One region of the Vagococcus changpingensis genome, then DNA from elsewhere that is predicted to be linked to it. Evidence: riboswitches for the same ligand, from Rfam matches in the RefSeq annotation. Region 1 holds a riboswitch; the other holds the start of a gene.
What was found. A riboswitch is a leader RNA that binds a small molecule or an ion and turns the genes downstream of it on or off. The one in region 1 is predicted to bind thiamine pyrophosphate.
Positions count from the first base shown of each region.

Region 1 (16,590 bases):
TTCTTGAAATTTCCGATAAAGACGTTACCACTATAGCTGAATTTGGTAATTCAAACAACGTAAAAGTTGGTGAAACTGTTCTAGCAATCGGTTCTCCTCTTGGATCAACTTTTGCAAACTCTGTTTCTCAAGGAATTATCTCAGCAAAAGATCGTATGATTACAAATCAAACATCTGATGGTGCGATTATTAATAGTAAAGCTATTCAAACAGATGCGGCAATTAACCCAGGTAACTCTGGTGGTGCTTTGATCAATACTGCTGGACAAGTTATTGGAATCAATTCAAGTAAAATCGCTCAAGCAGCTTCTGGTGTGAGTGCTGAAGGGATGGGATTTGCTATTCCAAGTAATGAAGTAGTCAATATCATTAATCAACTTGAACAAGGTAAATCTGTCGCTCGTCCTATGCTTGGTATAAAAATGGTTAATTTAAATGTATTAAAAACAGAAGACAAGAAAAGTGTTCTAAAATTAGATGATAAAATTACTAATGGTGTCGTAGTTGCCTCTGTTGAGAAGGATACACCTGCTGCAGCTGCTGGTTTGAAACAATATGATGTCATTACTAAAATAGATGGGAAAGACATTTCTAGCACAACTGAACTACAATCCATTCTTTATTCTAAAAACATTGGTGATAAAATAGAATTGACTTACTATCGCGATGGAAAAGAAGCAAAAACAACGGTTAACTTGACTGAAGATTCCAGTAAATTAGAAGAACAACAAAAACAGGCTCAAGAACAACAAACAGAACAAAGTCGTAATAACTCAACTAACCCTTTTAACTAATATAAATTAAAAACGCCCCAATCAACCATGCACTACGACTGATTGGGGTGTTGCTTTTTAACTAAATTGCAAATAAATCACAGGCTTTATCAGGGTCAGTGTCCATAATGTTAACTTGACCACCTGCATCAATACCATGTTGTTGTAAAATACCTGTTACTGTCATATTAGCTAACTCTTTCATATTATTCTCTTTACTTAAATGCCCTAAATAAATGTGTTTGGTTCGATCACCAATAAATTCAGTAGCAGCTAGTGCACCATCTTCATTTGATAAATGGCCTTTATCACCTAATATCCGTTGCTTAGTGTTCCATGGATAATGACCCATCCGCAACATATTAGGGTCATGGTTACTTTCTAATAAGTAAGCATCAGCATTTTTTATGATGCCTTTAACTTGTTCACTGCAATATCCAGTATCGGTTAAAACAACAAACGATTTATTATCCTTATAAAATCGATAAAATTGTGGCGCTATTGCATCATGGGATACGCCAAAACTTTCAATATCCATATCACCAAAAGTCATAATTTTTCCCATATCAAATATATTTCGTTGTTCAAAAGGAACATTTCCTATTGATTTTTCCATCGCTTGCCAAGTTAATTCATTAGCATAAATATCTAAATGATATTTTCTTGCTAAAACACCTACCCCATGAATATGATCACGATGTTCATGAGTTACCAAAATTGCATCTAAATCTTCTGGCGAGCGATCAATGGATGATAGTAAACTCGTGATTTTTTTTCCACTAAGACCAGCATCAACTAGTACTTTTCGTTTATCTGTTTCAATATATAACGAATTACCAGTACTTCCACTAGCCAGTACACTAATATTAAAACTTGTTTCTGACACTATTAAATGCATCCTTCCTACTAGCTACTTATTAATAACCTCTGATACAGAAGATGAAATGACCGCATTAGTAAAAGCGTTCACACGTTCTGTTTGTGTCACATTTTTACTACTTTCAACTGAAACAAACCACGCTGGAATATAGACATCCTTTCCTCGAACCGAAAAAATACGCGTATAACCTAAGTGTATCCATTTAATTGTATCGCCAGATTGAATGCGATTATTAGTATATAAACTAATAATCGCATCACGCTCAGAAATGACACTTTGTATTTCACGTAGTGGCTCAATGCGACTAATGTGTGTTTGCTTATAGCTAGATATATGATTATTTTCAAATTTATCTTGAGAAACAATCACAGATAATTGGGCTGTTTCATCATAAAATGGAATACCTTCATATGTTTGATTGTAAATATAATTCTTTAACGGAATGGTTTCCTCTTCGTTTAATACATAATCTATTCCATATAATATATTGGATGAATTACGAATAAAATTATCAAGTGACTCAATGGCATTTGTTTTTTTTATGACGACATCAGATTGAATCATCATTTGACTAGTCAGTTGATGATTGTTCACTTGCCATGATTGGTCAGTCAATTTTTCACGTGCATCAGTTGCTAAGTCATCTTCTTCTGCTGAGAGATAGTATCCCTCTTTTTTCACTTTTGACAGATTGCTAGGGACTTCAATATGTTCAGCCTTTAAACGTTCTTCTAAATTTTCTGAAATACTTCCTGTTGAAATATAATCTTGAGGCTCTCTTCCTTCTTGATAGATATAGAATAAAAACATGTTCAAAAATAAAAACACGATAAAAAAGATGCCTTCAACTCGTCTAAAATCCATTAAATCTGGCCTCCTTTAGCCAGTGTTTTTTCTAACTCTTCTTGAGTCATCCAATTGTCATCATATTTTATATACCAAGAAGGGACTAAATCAATGGCTTGTTGCGTTTCTTTATTTTGCTCCCACTTGTATCCTATCTGAATATCTATTATTTTAGACATATCTGCACCTTGATTTTTCAAATGATCAACTAATTCTTGAGTGGGTACAAGAGTCACAGAATCGTCTGAAGGTAGAGGAATTTGCAAGGTATCTTGATTGGCTTTAATAAACACATTTTTATTTTGAACAGTCGTTGCCAGACACCCTTTCATATTATCACCAAATACAGGGAATCCTTCTACATAATTTCTATATACCACTTCATTACTAGTATCTGAAAAATATCGTAGATTACCTAAAGATGTCCCCATGTCTTCTACATATTGAAACGTATCATAATATAAGCTATTTTCATTTCCAACATGACTCTGTTTTAACTTACCAAAATAATTCACTTCACCTGTTTGACTATCAATAGTTAATGACTCTCCCTCACTATTTGACAAACTTAAGTTTTCACCTTCATTTGAAAACAAATCATTTGGTTGATTGAAAAAGCCATGTGAAAACGTCGTAAAAGACTGTGTGGCAATAATATAACTATAAGTTTTGAGCTTGGCACTATCAGCTAAATAATAGATACCTGCGACATTATCTGTAGATAATAGGGCGTTTACATAATTATTATTTTCAGCATCAAGTATTGAAGTAATACTAGAAATATTTCCTTTAACCTCAACTTCTACTCCTAATTTATTTTTGTAATTCACAAAGTAAATTTTTCCATCATCTAGTGACATAATTAACCAATTAAACATTAAGTTTTTACTATCACGTGGCAAGGAGATAGATAAATTATTCATATTGATGAATAAAGAGGCTGGAATAGCACTTGGATAAACCAAATTAAATAAATCGCGTTGCGTAATTAGACTTTCTACTTGGCCTGTTGTCATAGTCCGAGCAGTCCCAAATTCAAGTGACACAATTTTCTCATGCAAACTTGTCATGGTAGATTCTTTATTAGAGTACAGAAAATGATCTCCATTCCCGTGATGATAAAATAATTTGGTTGGCATATATACTTCCGTCATATCTTTTTTCTGCACAACGGCTTTGACCTTCGCTGTTCTATCTTGAAAACTGCGATTAGCAGGTTTTGTCCAAATTTTCCAAGATAAAAATAAACTAAGTAGCACCATTAAAATGACACCAATCTTTAACAGATTCTCTCCTAATTTACTCATTCCCATAGATCCTCCTCGTAGGGTTCATAAGGTAGTGAAATAAAGAATGTCGAACCTTTATTCTCTTCGCTTTCTGCCCAAATATTTCCACCATGTGCTAGTATTGATTCTTTTGATATAGCCAGTCCTAAACCAGAACCGCCCATTGCACGGGAGCGTGCTTTATCAACACGGAAAAAACGATCAAACACTCTGCCAAGATTTTGTTTTGGAATACCTAATCCTTCATCAGAAATACTTAATACGACATTTTTGTGTGTTTCAAGTAAACGACAAGTAATCGTTCCACCATCTGGCGAATATTTCATGGCATTATTTAAGATATTATCCAATACTTGAATCATGCGATCAGTATCAATATCGACCCAAATCGCTCGTTGAGTAAATTCTCGTTTAATCACATAATTTCTATCACTATCCTTAATCACCATATCAAAACGATCTAACACATAATTAAACAATTCATTTAAATGGACTAATTCTTTTTGTAACTCAATTTTATTGGCATCCATACGTGATAATTGAAGTAAATCATTAATCATCCGAATCATGCGATTGGTTTCTTCTTGTGTAACTTTTAAAAATTGTGGGGCAACTTCTGAATCTTGCCATGCGCCATCAAGTAAAGCTTCAATGTAGCTTTTCATACTTGTTAGAGGTGTTCTTAACTCATGAGATACATTTGAAACAAATTGGCGACGTTCTTCTTCGTCTTTTTCTTTTTTGGTCACGTCATGAAGCACACATACTAATCCACTGATAAAACCAGACTCTCGCCGAATCATTGAAAACTCTGCACGAATAAGAGTTGTTTCACTAAAATCTTCACTAAAATCAAGTAACACATCTTCTTGTACTTCTAGTAAGTCCCTAAAGCTATACTTATCTCCTAATTTTAATAACTCTAAAATGGATTGATTGATGACATCTTCAGTACCAATTCGCAGTAAATTTAACGCTGTGTCATTAATTAAAATGATGTTTCCACGACGATCGGTTCCGATAACACCATCAGACATATGAGTTAGAACGCTATCTAAGCGACGCCTTTCAGCATCCATGGTTTCTTGTGTTTCTTTAACACGATAAGACAGTTCATTAAATGTCTCCCCTAATTGTCCTAATTCGTCTTTCCCATAAACTTCCACTTGTCCTGAATAATCACCATTAGCAATTCTATCTGCTTGTTGTTTCATTTCGCCAATAGGCTTTGTAATCGTTCTAGATACAAGCAGCGCTATGATTAACGTAAAGATAAGTGCAATCATCGATGCATAGAAAAATATCAACGTAATCTCACTAACTTGTTGATACTTACTTTCTATATTGCTTTTAACATATAATGAACCAATTACCGTATCACCAGTGGGAGAATATATTTGTTCAATATTAATAAATACCCTCTGCCCCGTTTTTGGGTCTGTCCGTTCTTCTTTTTTTTGATTAAATGAATTAAATAATTCATAATCATTTTTTTTTCCAACATCTCCTTGTAGATTTGGATCACTTGTTGCCATAACAATCCCTTTATCATCTACTAAACGAACTTCTAAAATTTCGTTTTTAGAAAATTCATCTAAAATTCGCTTTAAATTAGATTCTTGTTGTGAATCATTTTTTTTGCTAATTTCAGAACTTAAATTGGTCGCGAGTGTTTCAACTTGGTTAGTCACATTTTCCTCAAACGTTTGAATGGTTGATGTTTCAAGCACTCGGATAAAAATAGCTCCGACAATCTCAATCGAAATCATCAATAATAGCACAAACACCAAAGCAATTTTAAAGTGAACAGATGAAAAAAAGGGCGTTCTATTTTTTTTCATTATATGCTTCACCTAATCTTGTTCTGGATTTCTAAGATAATAACCAACACCACGTCGTGTAATTAACCAATTAGGATGACTAGCATTATCCTCTATTTTTTCTCTCAAACGCCGTACCGTCACATCCACTGTACGCACATCACCAAAATAATCATACCCCCAAACCGTTTGAAGTAAATGCTCACGTGTCATAACTTGTCCAATATGTTTTGCAAGATAATGGAGCAATTCAAATTCACGATGCGTTAACTCAATGGTTTCACCTCGTTTTGATACCACATAAGCATCTGGATGAATAGTTAACGCACCAATTGTTAATTCATTACTTGGTGCTTCTTCCGTTTTAGACGTTGTATTACCATGTCGACGTAAATTAGCTTTCACACGCGCCACTAATTCACGATTAGAGAATGGTTTTGTCACATAATCATCTGCTCCAAGTTCCAATCCTAACACTTTATCTATTTCGGAATCCTTGGCTGTTACCATAATAATCGGTGTATCATACTTTTTACGCACATCACGACACACTTCCAAACCATCTTTTTTGGGTAACATTAAGTCCAAAATAATTAAATCCGGATTTACTTCATCCACCATTTCAACTGCCTCTTCACCATCAAAAGCGGTAAAAACTTCATATCCTTCTTTTGTTAAATTAAATTTTACTATATCTGAAATAGGCTTCTCATCATCTACAACTAGTATTTTTTTCACTATTGGTCACCATCCTCAATTCTTCATTATCATAAAAGTCATCCCCACTATTATACAACATTTTGAATACTTAAAAAACATTTCCGATTTTCAGAATCATTTCAAACTTTTTTGACAATTTTCAGTAAATATCACTTATTTTTTTCGGTATTTTGCATATGCATAAGAAAAAAATGACGATTTTATATTAGTTGATATATCAATGTTTATAAACATTCTAATCTGTGTTATTTAATTAACTTGTTTTTTTCATTGTGACTTTCCTGTATATAACTTAAACTTAATATATAAATTAATTCATTTAATTTATTCGGCTAATAATTGAAGTAAGACTAGGTTTCCCCTTCCCTTACAAAGTCTAGTCTTATAGAAGCAAAAAAAGTTGAGATGTGATCTCAACTTTTTTTGTATCCTCTTTTATTATGCTAAAAAATCAAGCTTTCACCTGTGTTTTAATCGCATTTAATTTTGACTTCAATGAATCAATATGGCTTTCCGTTGGCTCAACTTCTAGTCGTTCAAAGACACTAACCATTGTTTTTAACTCTTCATCATCTAATTCATCGATAATATCTAATAAATTTTGATTGTCTTGTAATTTATCTTTTACTAACAATTTATACTTTAGGCGATTTACAGATTCTGTAGTTTTCTCAATCCCTCTTTTGGTTAGTTTAGTGATAGTGATTAGACCTATGACACCTGTTGCTACAATGGCACATTTTGTTGATTTTTTCATACTAATCATCCTCCATCTCTTTACAAGTTATTATAACATCAAAGAATTTTTTCTTGTACTAAAACCCCTTCTTTATATAACAACACTCTTATCGTCTCTCGACAGATTGACTGTTTAACGGCGTAAAAATAAAAAAACATTGACAAATAAGTTCATACTCACTCATTCCACAATGTTTTTCTTATTTTATGGGCTGTAAGGGGCTTGAACCCTTGACCCACGGATTAAGAGTCCGTTGCTCTACCAACTGAGCTAACAGCCCAATAGTTAACGGGTCTATTATATCACTTGTTATTTTTTCACGCAAGAAATTTTCTAGATTTTACGTACTTTCATTGGAACGATATTTCTAGACCTTTCTCCCTCATTCTGTATTAATTCGGCTAATTGATATAAACAATCAATGTCTTCTAAGTTGCCTATATCGAGGCCTATTTCTTCACCTAATGTTAATAAATCTGCTTCTGGAGTTCCTATTAATAAATTCTCGACTTCCAGTAAAACCAATTCTTTTAAATTTTTAGTCGTCTCGGCTAATTGTAGCCCTTGTGAACATTTTTCGTGAAAATATAGAAATTCAAAAAATTTTACCAAAATGAGAAGAATTTTCTCAAAACATTTCTTTCCTGCAATAACTTCATGGGGAAAAATATCTAATAAGACATCTTGTAGCGCTTGCTCATTCCAATTATCTAATGTCTGAAAGTGATAATCAAACATATATTCACTAAAGGACATAATAACTCTTCGAGACATTCTCCGTTCAGAATAGTTAAGTTGTCTATAATAAAATGTTTTTTCAAATACATTTAATTTTTCTTTGGTATCACTCATCGCTTCTTCAAATAAATGATTCGCTTTTTCTAAATAATCATTTGCCATTATCTCACCATCTTTTCTGATATCATCTATTTTTCAAAAAAGGGGATTAATACCTTATTCATTAAACGTATCATGTAAATTTTAAGGTAACCACCTTTTATAAAAGTCATCTATACTATTTATTATTATATAGATAATTTAATATAAGTTTATGAATAGTTTCGTCTGATGAGACGACAAATTTGGTTTTTTTCAAATTTTTTTTCTATTTACTTTTATACTTAGTATGTCTATACTAGAAACTATTGGTTAAGCATTTTTATTTTATGAGAATTTTTTCTTTTTCACCTAAAACACAATAGATAGTAGCTTTCAATAATCCAAACACAATATCTAGTGTTTCATTATTGACTTTTTTTTATTTCAAGCTATACTTATATTTATATTAAGAAGAACAAATTAGGAGGAAGAACTCATGAATACAATCACACTATACACAAAAAACAATTGTCCACAATGTTTAATGACAAAGAAATTTTTAGCACAAAAAAATGTTGAATTTAATGAAATTAACATAGATAAAGAACCACAATATATTGATTCATTAAAAGAACAAGGTTTCCAAAGTGTGCCTGTTTTAAAAACAATGGATGAAAATATGACAATTGTTGGTTTTAGACCTGATCAATTAAGAACGTTGGCGGTTTAATCATGAAACTAGTCTTTTTTTCTTTAACCGGACAGACAAGACGTTTTATTAACAAACTAGACCTTCCTTTTCATGAAATTGACACAACCAATCCTTTTCATGAAATCAATGAAGACTATCTATTAATCGTTCCTACTTATGACAAAGAAGTCACAGAAGTAGTGAACGATTTTATTGAGTACAAAACCAACCAAGAGCACTTACTAGGTGTCGCTGGTGGTGGCAATCTTAACTTTGGAGACTTATTTGTCTTTACTGCAAAAGACATTGCAAAAGATTATGGCATTCCTCTTGTGTTTTCTTTTGAATTTAGTGGCACAAATGACGATGTAAAAAATTTTAAGAAAGTAGTGAATGAATTTGAGTCTAAAAGATCTGACTGACGTAACTTATTTCGAATTAAATAACGAAATCAACCGCCCCGTAAATGATCAAATTCCCTTATATAAAGATAAAGAGGCTTTAGATGCCTTTTTTAAAGAAAACGTGGAGCCAAATACGAAACAATTTTCTTCTATAAAAGAAAAATTGACATTCTTAACTGAAAATGAGTATGTAGAAGAAGAATTTTTATCTCTTTACTCACTAGAGTTTATTGAATCACTATATGCGTATCTAGCGTCTCAATCATTTACCTTTAAATCATTTATGGCAGCTTACAAGTTCTACTCTCAATATGCCTTAAAAACAAATGATGGCACACAATATTTAGAGCGCTATGAAGACCGTGTAGCGTTTAACGCCTTGTACTTTGCTAACGGTAATGAAGAACTGGCTATGAGTTTAGCAGATGAAATGATTCATCAACGCTACCAACCAGCAACACCATCCTTTTTAAACGCTGGACGTAAACGTCGTGGTGAATTAGTGTCTTGTTTCTTAGTGCAAGTAACTGATGATATGAATAGCATTGGTCGCTCAATTAACAGTGCACTACAATTATCACGTATTGGTGGTGGTGTTGGAATCACACTATCAAACTTGCGTGAAGCTGGAGCACCAATCAAAGGATTTGAAGGAGCAGCAAGTGGTGTCGTTCCTGTCATGAAATTATTTGAAGATAGTTTTAGTTATAGTAACCAACTTGGTCAACGTCAAGGTGCTGGTGTGGTTTACTTAAACGTCTTCCATCCGGATATTGAAATGTTCTTATCAACAAAAAAAGAAAATGCTGACGAAAAAATTCGTGTTAAAACATTATCACTTGGTTTGTTAGTCCCAGATAAGTTTTATGAATTGGCTCGTAACAATAAGGACATGTACTTATTCAGTCCATATAGTGTGGAAAAAGAATATGGCGTACCATTTTCTTACATTGATATTACAGAGGAATATGACAACTTAGTTGCTAACCCACGTATTAGAAAACAAAAAATTGACGCTCGTTACTTAGAAAATGAAATTAGTAAATTACAACAAGAATCTGGTTATCCTTATATCATCAACATTGACACTGCCAACCGTACAAACCCTATTGATGGTAAAATCATTATGAGTAACTTATGTTCTGAAATCTTACAAGTCCAAAAACCATCTGTCATTAACGATCGCCAAGAATATGACGTCCTTGGAACAGATATTTCTTGTAACTTAGGCTCTACAAATATTGTCAACCTAATGGATAGTCCAGACTTTGGAAAATCTGTTAAAACCATGACACGAGCTTTAACTTATATCACAGACGCTTCTGATATCGAAGTTGTTCCATCAATCCAAAACGGCAACCGACTAAATCATACAATTGGTTTAGGGGCTATGGGATTACATACTTACTTTGCCAAAAATCAAATGGAGTATGGTTCAGAAGAGTCATTAGAATTTACAGATGTGTATTTCATGTTATTAAACTATTGGACTTTAGTTGAAAGTAACAATATTGCAAAAGAACGCAACGAATCATTTGATAACTTTGAAAAATCAAAATATGCTACTGGAGAATACTTTGATCTCTACATTAATGAAGAAATTAAACCCTCTTCTGATAAAGTCAAAGAATTATTCGATGGTATTTTTATTCCAACAGCAAAAGACTGGGAAGAATTGAAACAATCCATTAAAGAATTTGGTTTATACCATCAAAACCGTTTAGCTGTAGCACCTAATGGCTCAATTTCTTATATCAATGATACAAGTGCCAGCATCCACCCAATCACTCGTTTGATTGAAGAACGTCAAGAAAAGAAAATTGGGAAAATCTATTACCCAGCACCTTTCTTATCAAATGACACCATGCCGTATTACACGTCCGCTTATGATATGGATATGCGTAAAGTCATTGACGTGTATGCAACAGCTCAAAAACATATTGATCAAGGGATGAGTTTAACGCTATTTATGCGCTCAGATATACCTGAAGGCTTGTATGAATGGAAAACAAAGACAACAAAACAAACAACACGTGATTTAAATATCTTACGTCACTACGCATTCCATAAAGGCGTTAAATCAATTTACTACGTTCGTACTTATACTGATGACGATGAAGAAATTGGTAGCAACCAATGTGAAAGCTGTGTTATTTAAGGAGGAACAATAAATGACAACGTTAGACAATAGCTATTACCAAGCAATTAACTGGAATGCTGTTGAAGACATTATTGATAAGTCCACTTGGGAAAAATTGACAGAACAATTTTGGTTGGATACACGTATTCCTTTATCAAACGATTTAGATGATTGGCGTAACTTTAACGACGATCAAAAAGAAAATATTGGCCTGGTATTTGGTGGTTTAACACTACTAGATACGATTCAATCTGAAAGTGCTATCGAAGCCTTACGCAAAGACAGCCGCACACCTCATGAAGAAGCTGTGTTAAACAATATTCAATTTATGGAATCTGTTCATGCCAAAAGTTACTCATCCATCTTTAGTACACTAAACACTAAGGCTGAAATCGAAGAAATTTTTGAATGGACAAACACCAATCCTCAACTACAAAAAAAAGCTGAGATTATTAATGAAATTTATTTAAATGGATCCCCATTACAAAAAAAAGTAGCGAACGTGTATGCTGAAACGTTTCTTTTCTACTCTGGTTTCTACGCACCTTTGTATTATTTAGGAAACAATAAATTAGCAAACGTAGCCGAAATTATTAAATTAATTATCCGTGACGAGTCCGTTCATGGGACTTATATTGGGTATAAATTCCAACTAGGTTTCAATGAATTAAGCACGAAAGAACAAGAAGAAATGAAAGAATGGATGTATGACTTACTCTTCACTCTTTATGAAAACGAAGAAGTCTATACCGATTTATTGTATGATAAATTAGGTTGGACAGAAGAAGTCAAAACATTCTTACGCTATAATGCAAATAAAGCCCTAATGAACTTAGGGATGGATGCCTTATTCCCAGATACAGCCAATGACGTCAACCCTATCGTTATGAATGGATTATCAACTGGAACAAGCAACCATGACTTTTTCTCTCAAGTAGGAAATGGTTACTTACTTGGTACAGTAGAAGCCATGGAAAATGATGATTATCTAATTGGTATGTAACATTAAAAAGACTCACCCATTTATTACAAAACTATAAAAACACACCCGTTTTATTTCACATAAATTCAACGGGTGTATTTTTATAGTTAAAAGAATATCTCACCAGTAGAAGTAAAATAAAAAAAGCCCTCCTTAATTATCAAGGAGAGCAATTATTAATTAAAAAAGCGATTATATCTTTTTGTAATAGATGTCATGGCTAATAAACAGAGACTAGAAATGATAAATACCATATTAAAACCCAGCTTATCTGATACAATACTTAACAAGATTAAACTTAAAGAAAAAATCAAGGAGTATAATACACTACTGGCTGAATAAACTGATGCAATTTTTTCTGAGGGTATTGTTTGTTGTATGACTGTCACTTGAGGAATATTTTTCATTATTTTTCCTACTTTCACTTAGGTGAATAATTCATCACCTGTTTAAAGTATTTACACTAAGCGAAATAGTCTAACTTTGTCACATAGGATACTACAATGGATTTGTTTCAGTCCACCACTTTTAAATTAAAAAATAAAACACCCCTTTATTAAAGAGTGTTTTTTCAAGCAGGTTAATTATCTGTCATCATAAATAGGCTTTTATTTTTATTCAAGATTAATAGTAGAATAACCATCGTCACAACACCAGTCAGTAAACCACTTATCCCATTTGCCACTAATGAATACGTCACTGGAGATAGTCCCCAAATGGCATATTTACCCCAAAAGATAAACCCCGCAATAAAATGAAAAATGTAACGTGCTAACACACCGACAAATGTCCCTGAGACGACATAACGCCAAGCATTTGATGGATTAGTTTTCAGCGTTATTTGTAGTTTTTTATTGAATAAACCAGAAAAACCAGCCGCTGCAAAAGCAAAAATGTATTCAACAATAACTTGAGAGACGGTTAAAAAATAAACTTGTCCCATTAAAAAATGTAGTAAGCCCCAAACTAACCCAGCATATATTCCCGGTATAGTTCCACGACGTAATGCGTATAATGTTAAGGGAATCATTCCTAAAGAAATGGAAAATCCTGTTCCTATATTTAATGGGATAAACGATAATGACATTGATAATGCGGCAACGATCGTCCCCTCTAAAATAATTCTTGACCTTTTCGACATAAAAAAACTCCTCCTATTATCGATTCATACGTGACCAATCAACAAAAGAGCAGTGCTTACTTGCTACCACTTCACACAATTCCTACGATTGAATTAACAATATCAGGTTCGAGGGTTTAGAGTCTATACTCATTCTCAGCTTGAAGGCTCCCCTTTGTGACGGTTATGTATTTAATTTATTTCACACACAGTATGTCATGTATCCGCTTAAGAGTCAAATTAATCACTCAGATTCTGTTAATCATCTAGTTATTTAATTACTCAGATACAAGATTTTTACAAATTTGAATAACATCAGTCATCCCTTGTGCTAAGCGATGATGGTTATTAACAAGTAAGTAGCATATTTCCTCTATCTTTTTTGCATTCTTTAACAAAATTCTACTCCTTAGTCATCACACAATCGTACAAATATTACGTTAATACACAAGGAGATAGTTGTTGAAATCCCTTACCCGTATCTTTTGCGACATCAAAAAACGCTTCACAATACTTTTTTAAACTTTTCCAGTCTTGATTTTCCTATGCCTTGTCTGAATTTCCCATATATTTTATATTACTTTTCTTCTATATTTTAGCGTAAAAACTCAATAACTCGTAACAAGTTCTCTTATAAATACCAAATTTTTATCATCGTTATATGAAAAGAATCGACTTTTGATAACATAATTTCTTCTACATAACACACCACATACATTTTTCTATTTCACATATTTTCTAAAGAATTTAAGAAATCATCTATTTCTTTTTGGTTCATTAATTTGATTAAAGTTTGTTCACTAGTTAAATCCTTAAGATGCTCCTCTATCAACGGCTCATGATTTTTTGGAAATTGCCAAACCCATCTGATAAACGCCCAATCTAATTTCTCTGGGCAATTTTCTTGCATATCAGGACGCGTTTTTCCTCGGTAACGAATAAAACGTTTGAACACATGATACAAACAAGTCAGTCTTGAACGTTTTAAATAAATGATGGTATCTGCTTCTCTTATTCGAATATCTAACGTACTACTATAATTTCCATCAATAATCCAAAAATTTTGCTTAACTATATCATATAATATCTCTCGTTGCTCTGCTTTTGTACTCATCTTCCAGTGTGGTTTCCAAAACAATTTATCTAAATGATATAAGTTTATTGCTAAACTATCCGCTAATTGTTTTGCTATGGTACTTTTTCCTGTACCAGGAGAACCTATGACTATCATTTTTTTCATCGAGCATTACGCTCCTTGCCGTTATATTAATTAGCTCCATAGCTGATTACCTATACACATGTTGAAAAAATCCAACCGTTAATCTGGTTGGATTCAGTATTTAATATTCTATTTCGTCCATTACTTGTTGCTTTCGTCTAAACCCACGTTTCTCTAAACGTTTATATTCTTTATAAGAATACACACTTAATAAAATACCTAATATTAAAAATACTAGACTTACTATAACTTGTACTAGCATTGGTAATTTAAGGCTTTCTATAATCCATACTTTCATGTGATCGTCAATAATCGATAAATAAGTCAGTGGATTTTTCATTGATAGAATAACGGTAAAAGATACAAGTAACAAACCTGTACTCGTTATCACATAAGCAATATTTCTTACAAACACATGCTTATATCGGCCGCTTGCAAAGTACAAACATAAAATTAATAAACACAATACGATAAGCGACACAATCAAAGTAATCGTAGTTAATCGTTTAATTAAACTAACCCGTAAACCAATTGTTGAAATAATTTTATTATGAATTTTTCCATTATAAATCTCGATGCTTTTTGTAATGAATTGGTCGACAGACGCTTGATTTTCTGCTGTAATAGGTTTATTTTCTTTTTTAGCATAATCTTCTACCGCAGTCTTTAGCCTTGATTCAACTACATCTTGTTTTATTTCATAAGATTCGCCTTTGAACGCCTTAGTTATAAATTGGTCAAAATCTTTTGTTACTTCCGATTGTGATATTATTTGATTTAATCCGTCTTGTTTTATACCGCTAGCCATCCCGATATCTTGAATGGATTGATTAATTGAATCAGTCAAACTTTTAGTGTAATCACTCTCCATAGCTACCTTTATCCAATGATTTGAAGATAACAAAAACGGTTTTGCAATCAATATCTCACTAGCAATCAATAAACACAATACAGAAAGTAATGTTAGCAAAAATTGATAGACATGCTTTATCTTTTTATTCATCTAAACATCCTTTCTCTATTGGTTTTGATCAATCATTTTTCCAGAAATTCGTTCAGCATAGACAAACAATCGATTATCAGTTAAGCCAATCATATCTATCGGATAACACGTGTATAAAATTAATTGATTATTATCTGATTTTTTATAGAGAGTTTCGATGGCAGACTTATCATCAAATCGAGCAACTTTTTTATGAGTTACTTTATACTGATACGTTTCATAACTTGTTTTAATAGTAATTGTGTCATCTGATTCAACTCCATCTAGAGCTGCTAAATCTGCTGTATTATGACCACCTATAAGTGTTGTTCCTTCTTCACCAGGAAAAACACTCCCATTAAATTGCCCTACTCCTTCTCTCAAATCTTCCTGAGAATCACCGTAAATTAATCGTGCTTGAACATTATATTTATCTATATTAACGACCCCGTACTCCGCTCCTAGGCTAGGATATTCAATCTGACTCGAAGGGATTTTATTTTTTACAGAGGTAATATTTTTTTGCTTCGCTTCATCAAAGATAGAACTAACTTTTGTATTTTCTGCTTTTTCTGTAATGCTAATAGCACTGACAAATAAGTCAACTGTCTCTCTAAATGGCAAGAATAACAAGAATAAAATGACATAGGCAGAAATAAAAAAGAGTACTGGCATATAAACATATGCCAGTACCCTTTTATTCATTAACAACTAGCTCCTCTTCTTTTTGAGAAGAAACCTGTCGCTACTGTTAATGCCACTAAACTAGCAATTGTCACGATGGCACTAGTTAGTGAAATACCGGTTGTTTTTACAACTGGATTACTACTTGTTGTCGCAACAAATACTTTTTGTCCAGCATTATTTGTAACATTTCCTTTACTATCCACAGATAAGCCTAGTGCTTTTGCTGCTTCTAAAATATGATTTTGAATTTGGTTTTGTATATGTTTAGGTAACTGTTTTAAAAAGTCTTCCAAACCTGTTGCTTTAATACCTGCTGAATTATCAACAGCTAATTGTTTAGCCGCTTCAATATGACCAACTACAGTATTAACAGTTTCAGCACTATAATCATTGGTTTTTAAATCATTTTCAGCTTGCTGAATATCAGTTGCTGAAAAGAAAAAACGCTGGCCTTCTTTAGTCGTAATCCCCGCATTCAA
Region 1 is NZ_CP093384.1:191,817-208,406, reverse strand. Features, by position in the region: gene MN187_RS01000 (S1C family serine protease) at 1-794, shown strand, start outside; gene MN187_RS00995 (MBL fold metallo-hydrolase) at 856-1,671, opposite strand; gene MN187_RS00990 (two-component system regulatory protein YycI) at 1,684-2,517, opposite strand; gene MN187_RS00985 (YycH family regulatory protein) at 2,517-3,806, opposite strand; gene walK (cell wall metabolism sensor histidine kinase WalK) at 3,803-5,629, opposite strand; gene yycF (response regulator YycF) at 5,642-6,346, opposite strand; gene MN187_RS00970 (hypothetical protein) at 6,780-7,085, opposite strand; tRNA gene MN187_RS00965 (tRNA-Lys) at 7,275-7,347, opposite strand; gene MN187_RS00960 (hypothetical protein) at 7,401-7,967, opposite strand; gene nrdH (glutaredoxin-like protein NrdH) at 8,383-8,616, shown strand; gene nrdI (class Ib ribonucleoside-diphosphate reductase assembly flavoprotein NrdI) at 8,619-8,999, shown strand; gene nrdE (class 1b ribonucleoside-diphosphate reductase subunit alpha) at 8,977-11,139, shown strand; gene nrdF (class 1b ribonucleoside-diphosphate reductase subunit beta) at 11,153-12,124, shown strand; gene thiT (energy-coupled thiamine transporter ThiT) at 12,684-13,244, opposite strand; TPP riboswitch at 13,307-13,408, opposite strand; gene MN187_RS00930 (DNA topology modulation protein) at 13,951-14,463, opposite strand; gene MN187_RS00925 (hypothetical protein) at 14,564-15,445, opposite strand; gene MN187_RS00920 (class D sortase) at 15,461-16,129, opposite strand; gene MN187_RS00915 (hypothetical protein) at 16,129-16,590, opposite strand, start outside.

Region 2 (16,590 bases), 410 kb from region 1:
TCTTCTTTTGATTCTTCACCAGAGTATGTTTCAATCCATCGTTGATACAACTGATGAGGAGAACCTGTCTTAATTAATTCAGTCCCGATTTCTTGATATAACCACGCACATGGTAGTAAACCCGCAACAGCACTATTTGGCGTCCCATCAATTAATTGACGATACATGTGTGACACATAATGATAAGCTGTTGGAGCAATATCAGTATTAGCGATTTCTTCATCTGTAATACCTAGCTCAGTAAAGAAATTCTCTCTAATACTCATCTCACCTTCTTTAAGGTGGTTAGACCCTGTTAGCAACATCTCTTTTACTTCTTCGTCTTCTACTTGTTCTGCTATCAAACGGTGAAGTTTGCTAAAATGCTCTAAGTAGTACCCATCTTGAATCAAGTAATAGCGAAACGCTTCATCAGATAACGTTCCTTCTTGAAGTCCTGCGACAAATGGATGAGTAAAACTTCCTTCCCAATAAGGTGCTGATTTCTCTCGTGCAATTTTTGTAAACATCTTTCTTCCTCCTAAGTAATGATTAATATAAATTGTGATATAACCGTTAATACGCCTAATGTAGCTAAACTTTTAGGACACACTTTATATTGTATGTAATGCGTCCTTTCGCCTTCTTCATCAAATCCTCTTGAAAACATGGCTTCTGTGTAACTATCCCGCCAATGGTTGGCGACAAAAATAACTTTTAAATACATCAATGGCGAATAAAAATGTAATTTTTTCCCACGAAATAAACTGGCTTCTCTTAGTGCCATAATCTCTCGTTGAATCACAGGCATCGCATGTAAAACAACTAAAATGCCATAAACAAATGACGTTGGTAATTTTTTTTGCTCTAAAATTAAGAGTAATTCTTCTAAGTCGACCCCAAATGCAAACACCATGCCAATCGCAGCAAAAGCAAAGGTTCGACTCACTAAAACAAGACCATAATCAGGATTATTTCCATATAGATAAACTGACCAATACGTTCCTAAAGCTGGAATTAATGGAAAAAAAACTAAGCCAAACAACCCAAACCATTTTTTCTTACTAAGAAGATACAAAGCACTGACTAACACAACAAACCAGTTTAATGTCACAGATGAGGTAAATGATAATTCAATAGTCAAAAGTAGTAGTAGCCCGCTTAGCATTAAAGCAGAACTTTTCGTCACTGACATCCTTTATCTCCTCCTCTACCGAATAATCTTGTTGCCATAATTGTTTCTTATCTAAATGCACATGATGCTGACTAACCCCATCAAGCGGTGCCAATCGATGCGAAATAATCATCATATCTTGTCTGTTTGCTTGCCTTTTAAACCAATTAGCAAAATAGCTTGCAGCACGTTCATCTAAACCTGAAAACGGCTCGTCTAATAATAAAAACGGCACATCTAAACTCAACATCGTTAATAATTGAATACTTTTCTTCTGTCCTTCACTTAGATGAAACACGCTTCGATTAAGTAGTGGTTCCAATCCTAAAAACTCAATCGCTTCTTGTCTTTGACGTTTAGCGTCCTCCCACTGATACACACTATAAGTAAATTCTTCAGCTGGTGTGAGTGTCACAAATTGTTTTTCCGCTTCTTGAGTAACTAAGGATAATATCTGATATAGCGTACGGCTTTTTTTAAGCTTTTTATCGTATAAAAACATCTTGCCTTTATAACGATGACATTGTGCTATCGAACGAAACAACGTTGATTTTCCCGTTCCGTTATCTCCTGTAAGTGTCGTGATTCCTTTAGAAAAATGAAAAGAATCTTGACTTAGTAGCTCGCGCTTATTCTGTTTGTATCTGACATCCTCTAATCTTAAAATGCCATCCATAGATGCTCTATGATCCGTCAAGAGCACATTTGTCTGCTCTTGCTTTAAAAGAGCTACTGGAATTTTTTGTAATACTTGATTATCTAGTGTCACCCATGTATCAACCACATCAACATAATCATTAAAATCATGGTCGCAAATAATAATTGTTTTACCTTGATTTTTTAATTGCTGTAACTGTTGAATTAATAATTTTCTTGTTTTAGGATCAATACTGGCAAACGGCTCATCTAGTAATAAAAATGGGCTTTTCATCGCTAGTAAAACAGTCAATGCTGCTCGTTGCTTTTCCCCACCTGATAAAGTTGATAACTGTCTATCTAATAATTCTGTCGTATCTGCTAATAAAACAGCCTCGTGCATTTGTTCCGTGATATCACTAGGTTTTGTTTGCAGATTTTCTAACACAAAAATAATTTCACGACGTAGTGTTTTCATTGTAAATTGTTGCCCTGGATTTTGAAACATCATGCCAATCTGTCTAGCCTTATCAGACATACTCGCTTGTGTTAGACTCTTGCCATCAACGGTGATTGTACCTGAATATGGCACATCAGCAAATCCAGCAATGGCTTTTAATAATGTTGATTTACCACTACCACTGGCACCAGATAGCAAAATAAATTCATGAGGAGAAAAAACAAAGTCAACCTGACGTAACACCTCTTTATCGCCACGTTTAATCGTCAACTCACTTAATTCTATTCCTCTCATTCGTTTACTACCGAAAGCTCTTGTGAACGGTTATAAAGCTTCATGACCATTGACACCACAACAACGCCAAAGAACGTCACCGATAAAAACCGCACAGCAAGAAGTGATAAAATCATTCCAATTGAATACGTTCCATAACCAAATTTAAAAAATTCATACACAAAACTTAATAAGGTTGTTCCAATCGCCCCGTAAAATAATGGCACGATATCATACCGTTTGTATCCTGTAACCATAAATCCTAGTTCTGTCCCTAGCCCTTGGAAAAAACCTGAAATAAGAACACCTGGGCCAAAATACGTGCCATATAACATCTCTGCTAGTGCAGCCAACATTTCTCCTAAAATTGAACTTCCCTTTCTAGGAATTAATATCCCTGCCATTGGTGCAGCCATTGTCCATAAACCAAATAATAGTTCATTAGCAAAAGGGCTTAACCCAAGGGGCGTTAATACAGCTGATAAGCCAGCATATAAAAACCCAGCTCCCATAAATACACCACCAAATAAAAAAGCTAATAATGCTAATAATACAACCTGACGCAACGTCCATTTTTCCTTCATTTTACTCATCCTCCTATATCTTACCTACACCTTATTATTGTGTTAAATTAAACGACAAAAAACCTCCTTTTTCTCATTAAAAGAAACAAAGGAGGTAGGGTTAATCTGATTCATTACAACATTTATCGACACTCATCCAAATAAAAAAGCCCGTCCAAATAAATTGGATGGGCGTAAATAGACCTAGGTTCAATGTTTTGTCATAAATGACACATTTCTCTTCGCCAGTACTAACTGGAGCAGATTCCATGGGTATAATCTCAGCTTTACGCACCCCAAATGTTTCTCGTATTCAATTCCACTCAAATATAACACGCTTTCATGCAATAGCCAACCATTCTCACAAATCTTTATAAATATGGTTGGATAAAAAAAGACTGGGTCAAGTAGACTCAATCTTCTAATTCTCTGGTATATCTGTGACAAACTCAATTGCATCAAGTTTAAATAAATCTGTTAACAACTCATTTACTACTTTAAATACTTCATCATCTGATTCATAAGTAGGTTTGACTTCTTTTTCGATTTCTTGATTTTTAAAACGTAGTCCTTGATATGTCTCAAATACATCGACACTGTTGTTTGATGTTTCAAACACATCATAATCACCTGTTACATCATATTCTTGACGTTCTTTATAACCATGCTCTCTCACAATTGGGCGAAGAAGTGACACAACATCTAAATTCGGAATCCCAATCATTTTACCTGAGAATTCTACCTCATAAGTAGCGGTAGCAGTTGTTGGGCAGACATTACATCCACCATGCACGATTTCAGTTGTACAATGTATTATTGCTTTTTCCATATTTATCACACCTTTGAGTTTACTGTTATTTAACTAACTCAATTATAACATATCCTTCCATTATTTTAACGGAAGGCATAAATAATTTCAGTCATACCAAACATCATGAAATAAAAACCGACTAAAAAGCTTAATGTTAAAGCAGATGATACTGGATTTGCTAAAAGTATGAATCCTACAATCACACCTAAAATATTAATAACGATTGAGAACCAATAGTAACCTGTATTCAAATTTTTTAAAGCATTTGAACTAAATAAACCGACTAATGAATCAATTAAAAACCAAATAGCAAACACAAATGGTAGAGCCACAACACCTGCAGAGATATTAAATAATAAAAAGATACCAACAATGATATCAAAAATACCAACTACTATTGGCATTGTTGCAGAAAAACCTATAAGTTCTCTCACTTTCTTTCTTAAAAATAATTCAAAAATACCTTTAATAATAGCAAACATTCCAAAAACTACAACGATTGCCACTAAATTTCCAGCAGGATCTTGAAACGACGCCAACGATGCAAAGATAAACAAAATTCCTAATAAAAATGAGGACCAATCAAATCCATTTTTTTCATTTGACATAATAACTCTCTTCCCTTCTTAAAATATTATTCTCAATACAATATTATTCTTTAATCATATAAATCGCAAGAAATAGTACCTTATTTATTAATAAATAATATTTTTCTTCTTAATTTAATCACTAATAGCCACTAACCTTATTTCCCGTACATTTGAGTACATAGAAAGCTCTTCTATCACATCAGCATATGTAAGAGTTTTAGGTAAATCAATCGTATAAACATTTTTATAATATTTTTCACCTTCGATAATTTGAACTTCAAATGTAACATCTTCTATTTCAATTTGACGTACTTCAAAATATTGATGAATAAAATCTTTTGTTTCTTTTCTATGCACGTATTGAATTTCTAAATTATTTACTTTAGAAACTGTAATAATTTGCTTCACTAATGATAACGAAAACATGATTGATATAAATCCTAATATTGTGACCAAATAAAAACCCATCCCCAAACCAATACCAATTGCAGCACATGACCATAATGATGCTGCTGTTGTCAAGCCTGTAATACGTTGCCTTGTTACAATAATCGTTCCTGCTCCTAGAAATCCTATACCACTTACCACTTGTGCAATTAATCTCGACTGATCAAATTTTACAATATGCGCAATATCTGGATTCTCTTGCACAAGTCTTATGGCTTCATGAGCTATCTCTTGTTGAATCAACGCAATAATGGTTGCCCCTAAACAAACTAATATATGTGTCTTCATCCCTGCTGGACGGTTTTTTTGTTCTCTTTCATACCCAATAGTACCTCCCATTACAATGGATAGCCCCAGCCTTAAAACTGTTTGAGCAAGTGACAACAATGTCATAATGACCCCTCCTTTTTCATCTTACTTTCTATTATACCATTTCAGTATCCCCTTTCATTTTTAATAAAATAACAAAAAATATTATTTAAAATGACAACAATATTTTCTACATTTTTTCTTTTATACCTGTCTTAATTAACCACCAATTCATTGGATATGCTGTACAAAATCCAACCAACATAGCCACTTGCATCATTAACCAAAAAACAGGAGTGGTTGGTAATACTTCTCCTCCAAAGAAATGAGGAAAAAGACTTAATTGGCACAACGCAACAGTAGCATACATCCCTATTTGCCAACAAGATAACGATAAGGTATCTGCTTTTATCGCAGCTATAATCCCTTCTTTTCTACTTAAGTGCTTCATCGGAACAATCGCAAAGTACTGGAAACTTACTCCAATAATCAGAGCCAAAATAAAAGCTAGAACAAATCCTGAAAATAATTTATGAGAGAAAATAGTTGGGTACCCCCCCACAACATACAATGCTGGAAAAAAATATAGCAGCCACTCAATAATTAAATCTGCTAAACTACATCCAGCTCCACAATGACATGTCCCAATAAAAACAGATACTGCCATTGACTTACTTGATGAATCCATATTCATAGAATCACCCATTTTCATTTTTTCTAACGAGTGGTTTTCACCCCACTTTTTATAAGCCAAGACCCAGATAAACGACCCAAATAAAGCAGTTAATGGCCAAACAATCGTCATTATTTTCATTTTTTGTGGGTGTTTTTTCACGTCTAATGCAATATAAATAAAAGAAATACCTGCTAAAAATAAACTAATCCAAGCCAAAATAGTTAACCAATATGGTATAGCTACCATGATACTACCTCCTTAACGTGATTTAATTTTAGTATAGAAAGATTCCTCGAAAAAAATGTGATGTTCTAATGATTTTAATTATAGAAATGTCAAAATATTATTTCATAATAAACTAAACTGTTTTATAATAAACCCTAGTCATTTACTGACTTGGAGGAGAAAATATGAAAAAATTATTAATGATTATATTAGGGATTGTCATAAGTTTACTAAGTACCGTATTATTACTTATTGGCTATCTTTCAATCAAAGAATATAAACCTAGAGAAGTTGAAACAGTGACAACTACTAAAGGGAAAAACATGTTGCAACAACAGACTGACATCTCACTGCTCACACTAAATATTGGTTATGGTGGCTTATCCAGCTCTGAAGATTTTTTTATGGATGGCGGGAAAAATATCCAACCTAAATCTAAACAACTCGTCGAAGAAAATTTAGCTGGAATTACAACAATGTTAAAAGAGCATCCTTCTGATATGTATTTATTACAAGAAGTGGATTTAGATTCAAAACGCTCATACCATATAAACCAAAAAGAATCGCTGTCTAATGCGCTTCATATGCCAAGTACATTTGCGTATAATTTCAATGTACCATACGTCCCATTCCCTATCCCACCGATTGGTAAAGTAGAAAGCGGAATCGTCACGATGACTAACGCAACTATGAGTGAAGCCAAACGCATTGCGCTACCTAATCCTTTTTCTTGGCCTATTCGTATGGCTAATTTAAAACGTGCACTACTTGAAACAAGATTTCCTATAGGTGGCAGTGATAAAGAGTTAGTTGTCTTTAATTTACATCTGGATGCTTATGATAATGGTCAAGGAAAAATTGAACAAAGTAAACTTCTAAAAAAAGTACTTGAAGAAGAGTATGATAAAGGAAATTATGTCATTGCTGGAGGAGATTTTAATCAAGTCTTTGAAGGTACTCAATCATTCCCTCAAACAGGGCAAAAAGGATGGAAGCCTGGAAGTATTAGTTCAACTGATATTCCTGATCATTTCTCTTTTTCATATGATGATACCCATCCTTCAGTCAGAGTATTAAACCATGCGTTTACTGGTGATTATGAATCCTCTCAAGTCTATGTAATTGATGGATTTATCATATCAGACAATATCAATACTAAGCAAACCAATACCTACGATTATCAATTTAGATACACAGATCATCACCCTGTTCAGATGACCTTTCAATTAAAAGAAAAAACCAACTAGTTCCGGCTAGTTGGTTTTCTTTGTCGTTTTATCTAACTCTCTCTAAAATGCGTTCAATATTCATTGTAACGAATTCGTCATCTTGAATCCCACTCACATATGACTCATGCGATTTTTCTTCAAGTAAGCTTCTTAGCTCTTTTTCATAACGTTTAATTTGTGGTGCAAGTAAAATCACATCATAATGTTGTTGTGACAATTTTGCTTCCACACGTTGAACTGGTGCATAATCAACATCATAGTTTAAACCATGCTCTTTTAAACTCTCTAACATTTTTGAAACAAATAACGAGGCACTAATACCTGACTCACAGATAAATAAAATACTTTTTTCCATGTCATTCACCTTTTATAATTTTTTAACTTTAACAGGCTGACCAGTTTTCAGAGATTCGTTTGCAGCAAAAGCTAAACGTTGTGCCATGATACCATCTTCGTACGTCACAACAGTATCTGTGTCATCTTTAATCGCTGTTAAGAATTCTTCAACTTCTTTAATATATGCATCATTATAACGCTCTAAGAAAAAGTGAAGTGGTTTTTGGCTATGAACACCGGACTCATCTGATAACACAACATTATTCACTAGCTCATTTTCTGCTTGAGACGCACCTTTTGAACCAAATGCTTCTAAACGTTGGTCATAGCCATACACTGCTTGACGACTGTTACTAATCACACCTAGACACCCATTTTCAAAGGTTAATGTCACAATTGCTGTGTCAACATCAATACCTTCTAATTCTGGATTAACTAATGCATCCCCTGTAGCATAAACTTCTTTTACTTCACTACCTGTGATAAAACGGGCCATATCAAAGTCATGTATCATCATATCAAAAAATAGACCGCCTGACGACTTAACATAAGACAAAGGTGGTGCTTCTGGATCACGTGAGTCAATACGTAATAACTGAATATCTCCAATAGATCCATCTTGAACGTGTTTTTTAACTTGTGCAAAATTACGATCAAAGCGACGATTCACTCCTAATTGAAATTTAACACCAGCTTCTTTCACAATATGATAGGTTTCAACTGTTTCTTCATCAGAAAAACTAATTGGTTTTTCACAGAAAATATGTTTTTTCGCTGCCGCAGCTTTTTTAATTAACTCAACGTGTGTATCTGTTGGCGTACAAATAAATACTGCATCTATTTCATCATCATTAAAAATTGTATCAAAATCCGACACTAATGGTACACCATATTCTGCTTCAAATGTTGGCATGTTATCTGCAAAAATATCTGCGACTGCTTTTACTTTCACACCTGGCATTTGTACCAAGTTTTTCGTGTGAAGTTTTCCAATACGTCCGCCACCAATTACACCTACAACTAATTCTTTTGTCATATCATTCATCCCCTAATTCTTTTATCTAGCAATCCCCAATGGAGAAAACATTAAATATGTTAAAACAACTACTAAAACGGTAATCACACTCACTAATTTTGTATGTTTCCAAGGTGTGATATCTACTTTTGTATTAAAGACTTTCAATTCAAAATCACCATCTGGTTTCAGTTTTGAAACCACAAACATAACAAGCATATCTAAGAAAAATAGCACACTTAACACATATAGAAAATGCACATCTTTTAATACAACTTTTGATAACGCATACAAGATAATATGTAAGTAAATCGTTACTTTTGCTGCAAAGGCTGTTGCTTTTTTAGAGTAAAATGCTAATAGAATAATTACCAACAAAGGCATATTATACAATCCATTAAACTCTTGTACAAATTGATACAATCCTGCTGGTGCAAATGAAATCAATGGTGAGATAAAGATAGATAATAACCCAATTGCAATCGTAATTTTTTTCCCAAAACGCGTGATATCATGATCTGTTGCTTGTTTATTGAAAACAGGCTTATAAAAATCAAGCGATAATAATGTTGAGGTCGCATTTAACGCTCCTGAGAATGACGATAAAATCGCCCCAAAAATAACCGCTGCAAACACGCCATAAATCATCTCTGGTAAGACATGTGTCACAAGTGTTGGGTACGCCTCATCAGGCATCCCCATTAATGCATCACCAAAAATATTTCTCGCCACAATTCCTGGAAATACTAAGAATAATGCACCAAATACTTTAAAGAATCCTACAAGGAATACGCCTTTTTGTGCTTCAGCTAAGTTTTTTCCAGCTAACGCTTTTTGGACAATCATCTGATTGGTACACCAGAAATATAAATTATTAAACATCATGCCTGTTAATAGCGTTGGCCAAGGAACAATCGCTGAATCAATTGAACCAACAGAATTTAGTAACCAAGGTGTGTTATCCACAATGTGATCAATTCCTGCAATGAAACTACCATTACCAAGCATTGTAACGCCAATTGTCGGAATCAGTAGACCACAAGCTAGTAAACCAAAGCCATATACTGTATCACTGTAAGCACTTAGGCGTAACCCCCCAATAAGTAGGTACAAAATCCCAATAACACCAATAGCTAGTGAAACGACAATGATTGACGTAATAGGACGAATACCCAACAGTTCATCAATCCGAAAAATTTTATTAAATACTAATGATCCTGAATACAACACTACTGGTAAAAAAGATGTGATATATGTAATAATAAATAATGCTGAAATAATTCGCTTAATTTGTGTATCATAACGTATTTCAATAAAATCAGATACGGTATTAATCCCATATTTCAAATACTTCGGTAAGAAAACGGACGCTAACATAACGATTGCGATGGCTGAAGTGACTTCCCATGCCATAACTTCCATTCCCGCGACATAACTTTGTCCATTCTGACCGACAATTTGCTCTGTTGATAAATTTGTCATAATAATCGAACCAGCAATCGGTAGGGCAGTCAAACTTCGACCACCCATAAAGAATCCTTCTGCCCCATCAACATTGACGCCACGTGAGCGTTTATAAGCAAATAACCACACACAACTAATAATGACAACAAAACTTAAAATAGAAAATAGATTCATGACCGTCTCCCTTTATTACAGTTTCGTAACTGATTTGATGTATTCACGAGCATTTTTGGCATAAATAAACGGATTCGCTTTGGCTGGATCTTGTTCTGCCTCTACGACAATCCATCCTTCATAACCATCTTTTTCAATTTCTTGCCAAATTGGTGTAAAATCAATCATGCCATCTCCAGGAACAGTGAACACACCTTCTTTAACACCTTTTAAGAAACTAAATGAGTTTGTTTTAACTTCTTCCATTTTTTCCTTACGAATATCTTTAAAGTGAATATGTTTAATACGGTCTTTGTGTGTTTGATACACTTCAATCGGATCTTCGCCTGAGAAAACTAAGTGACCAGTATCATATAATAGTGACACTTTTTTAGGATCTGTCTCAGCCATCAAACGATTGATTTCATCAGTTGTTTGGACACCTGTCCCCATATGGTGGTGGTAAACAATAGACATGTCTTTTTCATTTGCCAACTCGCCTAATTTATCTAACCCACTTGTTAACTTTTGCCATTCTTCTTCACTGAATTCAGGTTTTTTATCAAAAACAGGTGTCTCCATTTGACCTTGTACACTATGTCCTTGTTCTGACACAACGATGACTTTTGCTCCCATTGCATGCAAAAAGTCACGATGTAACATAAAAGCCTCTTCTGTTTCTTCAAATGGTTTGGTTGTTAAAAAAGCACTAAACCAGGCACTAGCTACTGATAATCCACGTGGTTCTAAGTAACTTTTTAATTCTTCTGGATTTTTCGGATATTTGTTTCCAATTTCTGTTCCTGTGTACCCTGCTAATGCCATTTCACTGATACATTGTTCAAACGTATTTTCCTTACCTAATTCCGGCATATCATCATTTGTCCAAGCGATTGGTGCAATCCCTAACTTAATAATTGTCATAGTATCCTCCTAGCTCAAAAAAAGAGCGCTTTCTTTGTTTTTAAAAGAAATATAGCTAACACCTTTATTTAGCTAGCTATATTCCCAAACCTTAATACTTCCACGCTTTTTCTAACTTTTGTTCTCGTTGTTTCCATGCTTGTGTCACATTAGGATTATCTGATACTTCTGATACTCCAACATTCCACCAACCACCATATCCATCAGTCATGGTTTTTGGTAATACTTTAATGTCAATCAATGTTGACACTGTTTGTTTTTTTGCATCTTCTAATGCGGCAACAAGTTCCTCTCGTGTGTTAACACGATACACTTTTGCTCCATATCCTTTTGCAACCATCGCATAATCAATTGCCATAATTTGATTATCAGCATCGCGTAATTCACAGTTGAAACTTCCACCACCATTAGACATTTGTAAATTATTAATACAACCATATCCAGCGTTATCAAACAAACAAATATTAATTTTTTGTTTGTACTGTAGGGCTGTTACTAACTCTGTATGTAACATCAAGAAACTACCATCGCCTAATACAGCATAGACTTCTTGATCTGGGTTAGCTAATTTTGCTCCTAAAGCGCCTGCCACTTCATACCCCATACATGAGTAACCATACTCTAAATGATATGTATTGACTGTATCTGTTTCCCACAATCGTTGCACATCTCCTGGTAAAGAACCCGCTGAAGCAACGACAACACTGTCATCTGCTACTGTATCATTTAGTGTGATTAACGCATTGGTTTGGGTAAATTCTGTTCGCAACACATCGGCATAATCATTCATGATTTCTTGTGAAAAATGATCCGCAATTTCTGCTTTAAATGTTTCTCTATTAAAGACAATATTATGTAAACGTTGGCGTTCTTCTTGCCATTCTTTGTGCCATTCTTCTAACTCATAACCATAACTGGCTTTATAATCATCCAAATGTTGACTAAACCATTCTAAACTAGCTTTTGCGTCACCTACTACTTGTAGTGCATCAAATTTATAGGCTTGTACTCGACTCACATTGATATTAATAAAACGTGTTTTATCATAATTAAATGCTGTCTTTGATGACGTGGTAAAATCGGTATAACGAGTTCCAATACCAATAACTAAATCAGCTGAGTCAATTGCTTTATTGGCTGCTGATGTGCCTAAGATACCTGTTCCTCCTAGGTTATAAGTAAAACTATTTGGAACAGTTGATTTTCCAGCATGCGTTTCAACTAATGGGATATTATGTTGCGTTGCAATCTGTTGGATTACCTCACCAGCACCAGAATATCTCGCACCGCCACCCACAATCATCACTGGACGTTTGCTTTCTTTGATTCTATCTAGTGCATCATTCAAGGCTCTTTCAACAGGACTTGTACGATCTAAATAGTGAACACGTTTTTTAAAAAATGACGCATCGAAATCAAATGCTTCCCCTTCAGTATCTTGCGGTAAACAAATTGTGGCTGGCCCTGCCGTTGCAGGATTCGTCATCACTTCAAATGCTCGAATTAACGCAGACATCAACTGCTCAGGACGTGTTACACGGTCCCAATATCGTGATACTGCTTTGAACGCATCATTTGTTGTTAGTGAAATACTAGATTCATGCTCTAGTTGTTGCAACACTGGATCTGGTTGACGTGTCGCAAAAGTATCTGCTGGTAAAAATAAAACAGGAATATTATTTGCATGCGCTGTTGCGGCTGCTGTAATCATGTTTGCTGAACCAGGTCCAGCTGAAGCTGTCACAGCATAAATTTTTTGTCGTTTCATTTGTTTGGCATAAGCAATCGCAGCATGCGCCATCCCTTGTTCGTTTTTACCTTGCATTATCTTTAAATGCCCTGGATTTTCTTCTAGAGCATGACCTAGGCCTAAGACATTACCATGTCCAAAAATATTAAATACTCCCTCAACAAAAGGTGTTTCTACACCATCAACATAGATATATTGTTGATTTAAAAACTTAACTAATGCTTGTGCTGTTGTTAATCGAATTGTTTCTCTCATTAGCTTACTTCCTTTTAGTTTGATTGTTCTTCCATTAACGCTTCAATTTGTTCTACTGTTGGCATGGCTTCAGATGAGCTATGTTTACTTACCACGATGGCTGCTGAGGCACTACCATATTGCAATGCTTCTTGAATTGTTTTCCCTTTAGTTAAGGCATATAAAAAGGCTGCAGCGTAAGAGTCTCCTGCTCCAAATGTTTTTAATACATTTGATTTATACGCTTTACCACGGAATGTTTCGCCCTCTTTTGTATAAGCATATGACCCTTCAACACCATGTTTAATCACGATTAATTCAGGCTCATGTTGGAATAAATACGCGACTGTTTTATCGTTATTTCCTTCTACTACATTCTCCAACATATTAAATTCATCACGTGTTCCAATCACGACATCTGATTGTTCAGCTACGATTGAGTAGTAAACAGATACTTCTTCAGCATTTTTCCATGTATAAGGACGATAGTCTAATTCAAACACCACTTTGACATTATTTTTTCGTGCTAATGCAACTGACTTTAATACGGCTTCACGGCTAGGACTTTGTGCTAAACCTGTTCCTGATACAACTAACATTTTCGCTTGTTTGATGTAGTCTTCACTGACTTCATTTGGCTCTAAATATAAATCAGCCACATCATCACGGTACATTAAAATACTACATTCTGACGGACTAAGAATTTCAGTAAAAGCCAACCCTGCTTTATGTCCATCTTTATCTATTGCCATTTGGCTTGTATCAATTCCAACTTCTGACATGTAATTTGAGATAAATCTTCCGTGTTGATCATCAGGAATTTTCCCAATAAATCCACAAGATAATCCTAATTTTGATGCACCAATTGCAATATTGGCTGGAGATCCTCCAACGTATTTACTAAATGTTTCTGTTTCTTCCATTGGACGATTGTACTCCACTGCATTTAAATCAATACACGCTCGGCCAACAGCAATTAAATCATAAGTTGTCATAATTAAACTCCTTTTTATTAGTCTCTATTTAAAATCCATTCGTGATCTTTGTCATTATGAAACTGCCATTTTTTGATTGGCCCTGCCATAATATTTAAATAATAACCATCGTATCCATCAGGGACTGATACTGGATGATAACCTTTTGGTACTAACACCACATTTTCATGTTCTACAGTCATGGTTTCATCTAATGAACGATCATCTGTGTATACACGTTGGAATACAAAGCCTTTTTTAGGGTTCATTTCATGATAATAAGTTTCTTCCAAGAAGGATTCATGTGGTAAATTATTTTGATCGTGTTTATGAGGGGGATAGCTAGACCAGTTACCACTATCTGTATACACTTCAACCACAATTAATTTATCTGAAATGGGACTTTGATCATCCATAATATTGTGAACAGTACGTTTGTTTTGATATTTTCCACGATGTTCTACTGAATTATCAGATGCTTTAATTAAAGTCGTTGGTAATATTTTATTACTTGGAGCATAGGCAATTAATACTCTAGCATCCTCATTGGTCGTAATATCGAACGTTTTACCACTTGAAACATAAACACTATCCGTTGGAACTCTATCAAAGACATCTTGACGATTCCCAATTTGTTTAAATGAGTCTTCCCCAACTATTACATCAATTTTCCCTGCCATCACGACAATGCACGCTTCTAAATTCGTTAATTCTTCTGTGTAAATACCACCTTTAGATAGGTTTAACACGCGCATTTCAATATAGCGTAATCCGTCCGCCTCACGCGTCACGTGATGGCATTCCACCACGTGTTCAGAAAGTTCTTTTTTATATGGACGTCGTTTTAGCTCAACCATTTTGTTTCCTCCCTTTACACATCACTACGTGCGTAACGTGCTGTTACGACTTTATTACGTGTATAGAAATCTACTCCAGCTTTCCCATTTGCTGGTAATGTCCCGTAGAATGATGATTTCCATCCTGAGAACGGGAACATTGCCATTGGAGCAGGAACGCCTAAGTTAATACCTAACATTCCAGCATCAATGTTTTCTCTAAAGAAGCGAATAGCCGAAGCATTATTCGTAAAGAGGCAAGCACCGTTAGCAAACTCTGATGCATTTGCAATAGAAATCCCTTCTTGTAAATCCTTAATTTTCATAATAGATAACACTGGAGCAAATAATTCATCTTTCCAAATAGTCATGTCTGTTGTCACACCTTCAAAAATAGTTGGTCCAACAAAGAATCCCGCCTCATCTAGTTGCTCACGACCGTCACAGATTAAATTAGCACCTGCTTCAACGCCTTGCTCGATATAGTTTAGTGTACGATCTAAGTTTTCTTGACGAATAACTGGGCCCAAAAATACGCCATCATCTAATCCATTGCCCATCTTGATATCTTTTGTGGCTTTTGTTAATTCAGCCATGAATTCATCATAGATACCTTCTTCTACTGTTACCACTGCAGCTGCCATACAACGCTCACCAGCTGAACCAAACGCGGCACTTACAATAGCAGGAATACTGTCTTTAAGATTGGCATCATTTAAAACAATCGTGTGGTTTTTAGCTCCTGTTAGTGATTGAACACGTTTTAAGTTTTTAGAACCTTCTGTATAAACATATTGTCCAACTGGTTGTGACCCAACAAATGAAATCGCTTTGATATCTGGGTGTTGTAATAAACCGTTTACAACATCATGTGCTCCAAAAACTACATTAAATACTCCTTTAGGTAAACCAGCTTCTTCTAATAAGCTCACCACTTTTTCCATTAACATTGGCGCTTTTTCAGATGGCTTCAATACTACTGTGTTTCCTGTAGCAATGGCCATGGGGAACATCCAAAATGGTACCATCATCGGAAAGTTGAATGGCGTTATTCCACCAACTACTCCGATTGGGTATTTATAAACACTTGCTTCAACATCTGTTGCGATAGAAGATAAATTATCCCCCATCATTAAAGTTGGTGCTCCAGCAGCAAATTCTACATTTTCAATACCACGTTGAACTTCACCATATGATTCAGATAAAGCCTTTCCATTTTCTAACGTAACTAATTTTGCTAACTCATCTTTGTTTTCAATTAATAATTGATGAAACTTATATAAAATTCGTGCACGTCTTGGTACAGCAACCTCTTTCCATGTTTGAAATGCTTCTTGTGCGACAGAGGCTGCATGGTCTAAATCCTCACGGGTTGATAACGGAACCTCACACATTACTTCTTTTGTTGCAGGATTCACTACTGTTTCGTATGTGGTTGTTTGGCTTTCTACCCACTCACCATTTATATAATTTTTTAATTTTCTAATTGACATTCATACCCCTCCATAGATTTACTTAAAACATACCATTTA
Region 2 is NZ_CP093384.1:1,801,445-1,818,034, forward strand. Features, by position in the region: gene tenA (thiaminase II) at 1-509, opposite strand, end outside; gene MN187_RS08700 (CbiQ family ECF transporter T component) at 521-1,174, opposite strand; gene MN187_RS08705 (ABC transporter ATP-binding protein) at 1,113-2,543, opposite strand; gene MN187_RS08710 (ECF transporter S component) at 2,540-3,106, opposite strand; TPP riboswitch at 3,306-3,394, opposite strand; gene MN187_RS08715 (DUF4809 family protein) at 3,507-3,914, opposite strand; gene MN187_RS08720 (HdeD family acid-resistance protein) at 3,980-4,504, opposite strand; gene MN187_RS08725 (MgtC/SapB family protein) at 4,619-5,326, opposite strand; gene MN187_RS08730 (DUF4396 domain-containing protein) at 5,433-6,164, opposite strand; gene MN187_RS08735 (endonuclease/exonuclease/phosphatase family protein) at 6,329-7,390, shown strand; gene MN187_RS08740 (PTS sugar transporter subunit IIB) at 7,419-7,727, opposite strand; gene iolG (inositol 2-dehydrogenase) at 7,740-8,744, opposite strand; gene MN187_RS08750 (solute:sodium symporter family transporter) at 8,766-10,361, opposite strand; gene iolE (myo-inosose-2 dehydratase) at 10,377-11,264, opposite strand; gene iolD (3D-(3,5/4)-trihydroxycyclohexane-1,2-dione acylhydrolase (decyclizing)) at 11,356-13,269, opposite strand; gene iolC (5-dehydro-2-deoxygluconokinase) at 13,284-14,246, opposite strand; gene iolB (5-deoxy-glucuronate isomerase) at 14,261-15,079, opposite strand; gene MN187_RS08775 (CoA-acylating methylmalonate-semialdehyde dehydrogenase) at 15,094-16,551, opposite strand.
Region 2: another riboswitch for thiamine pyrophosphate. It lies ahead of MN187_RS08710 (ECF transporter S component); the one in region 1 lies ahead of thiT (energy-coupled thiamine transporter ThiT).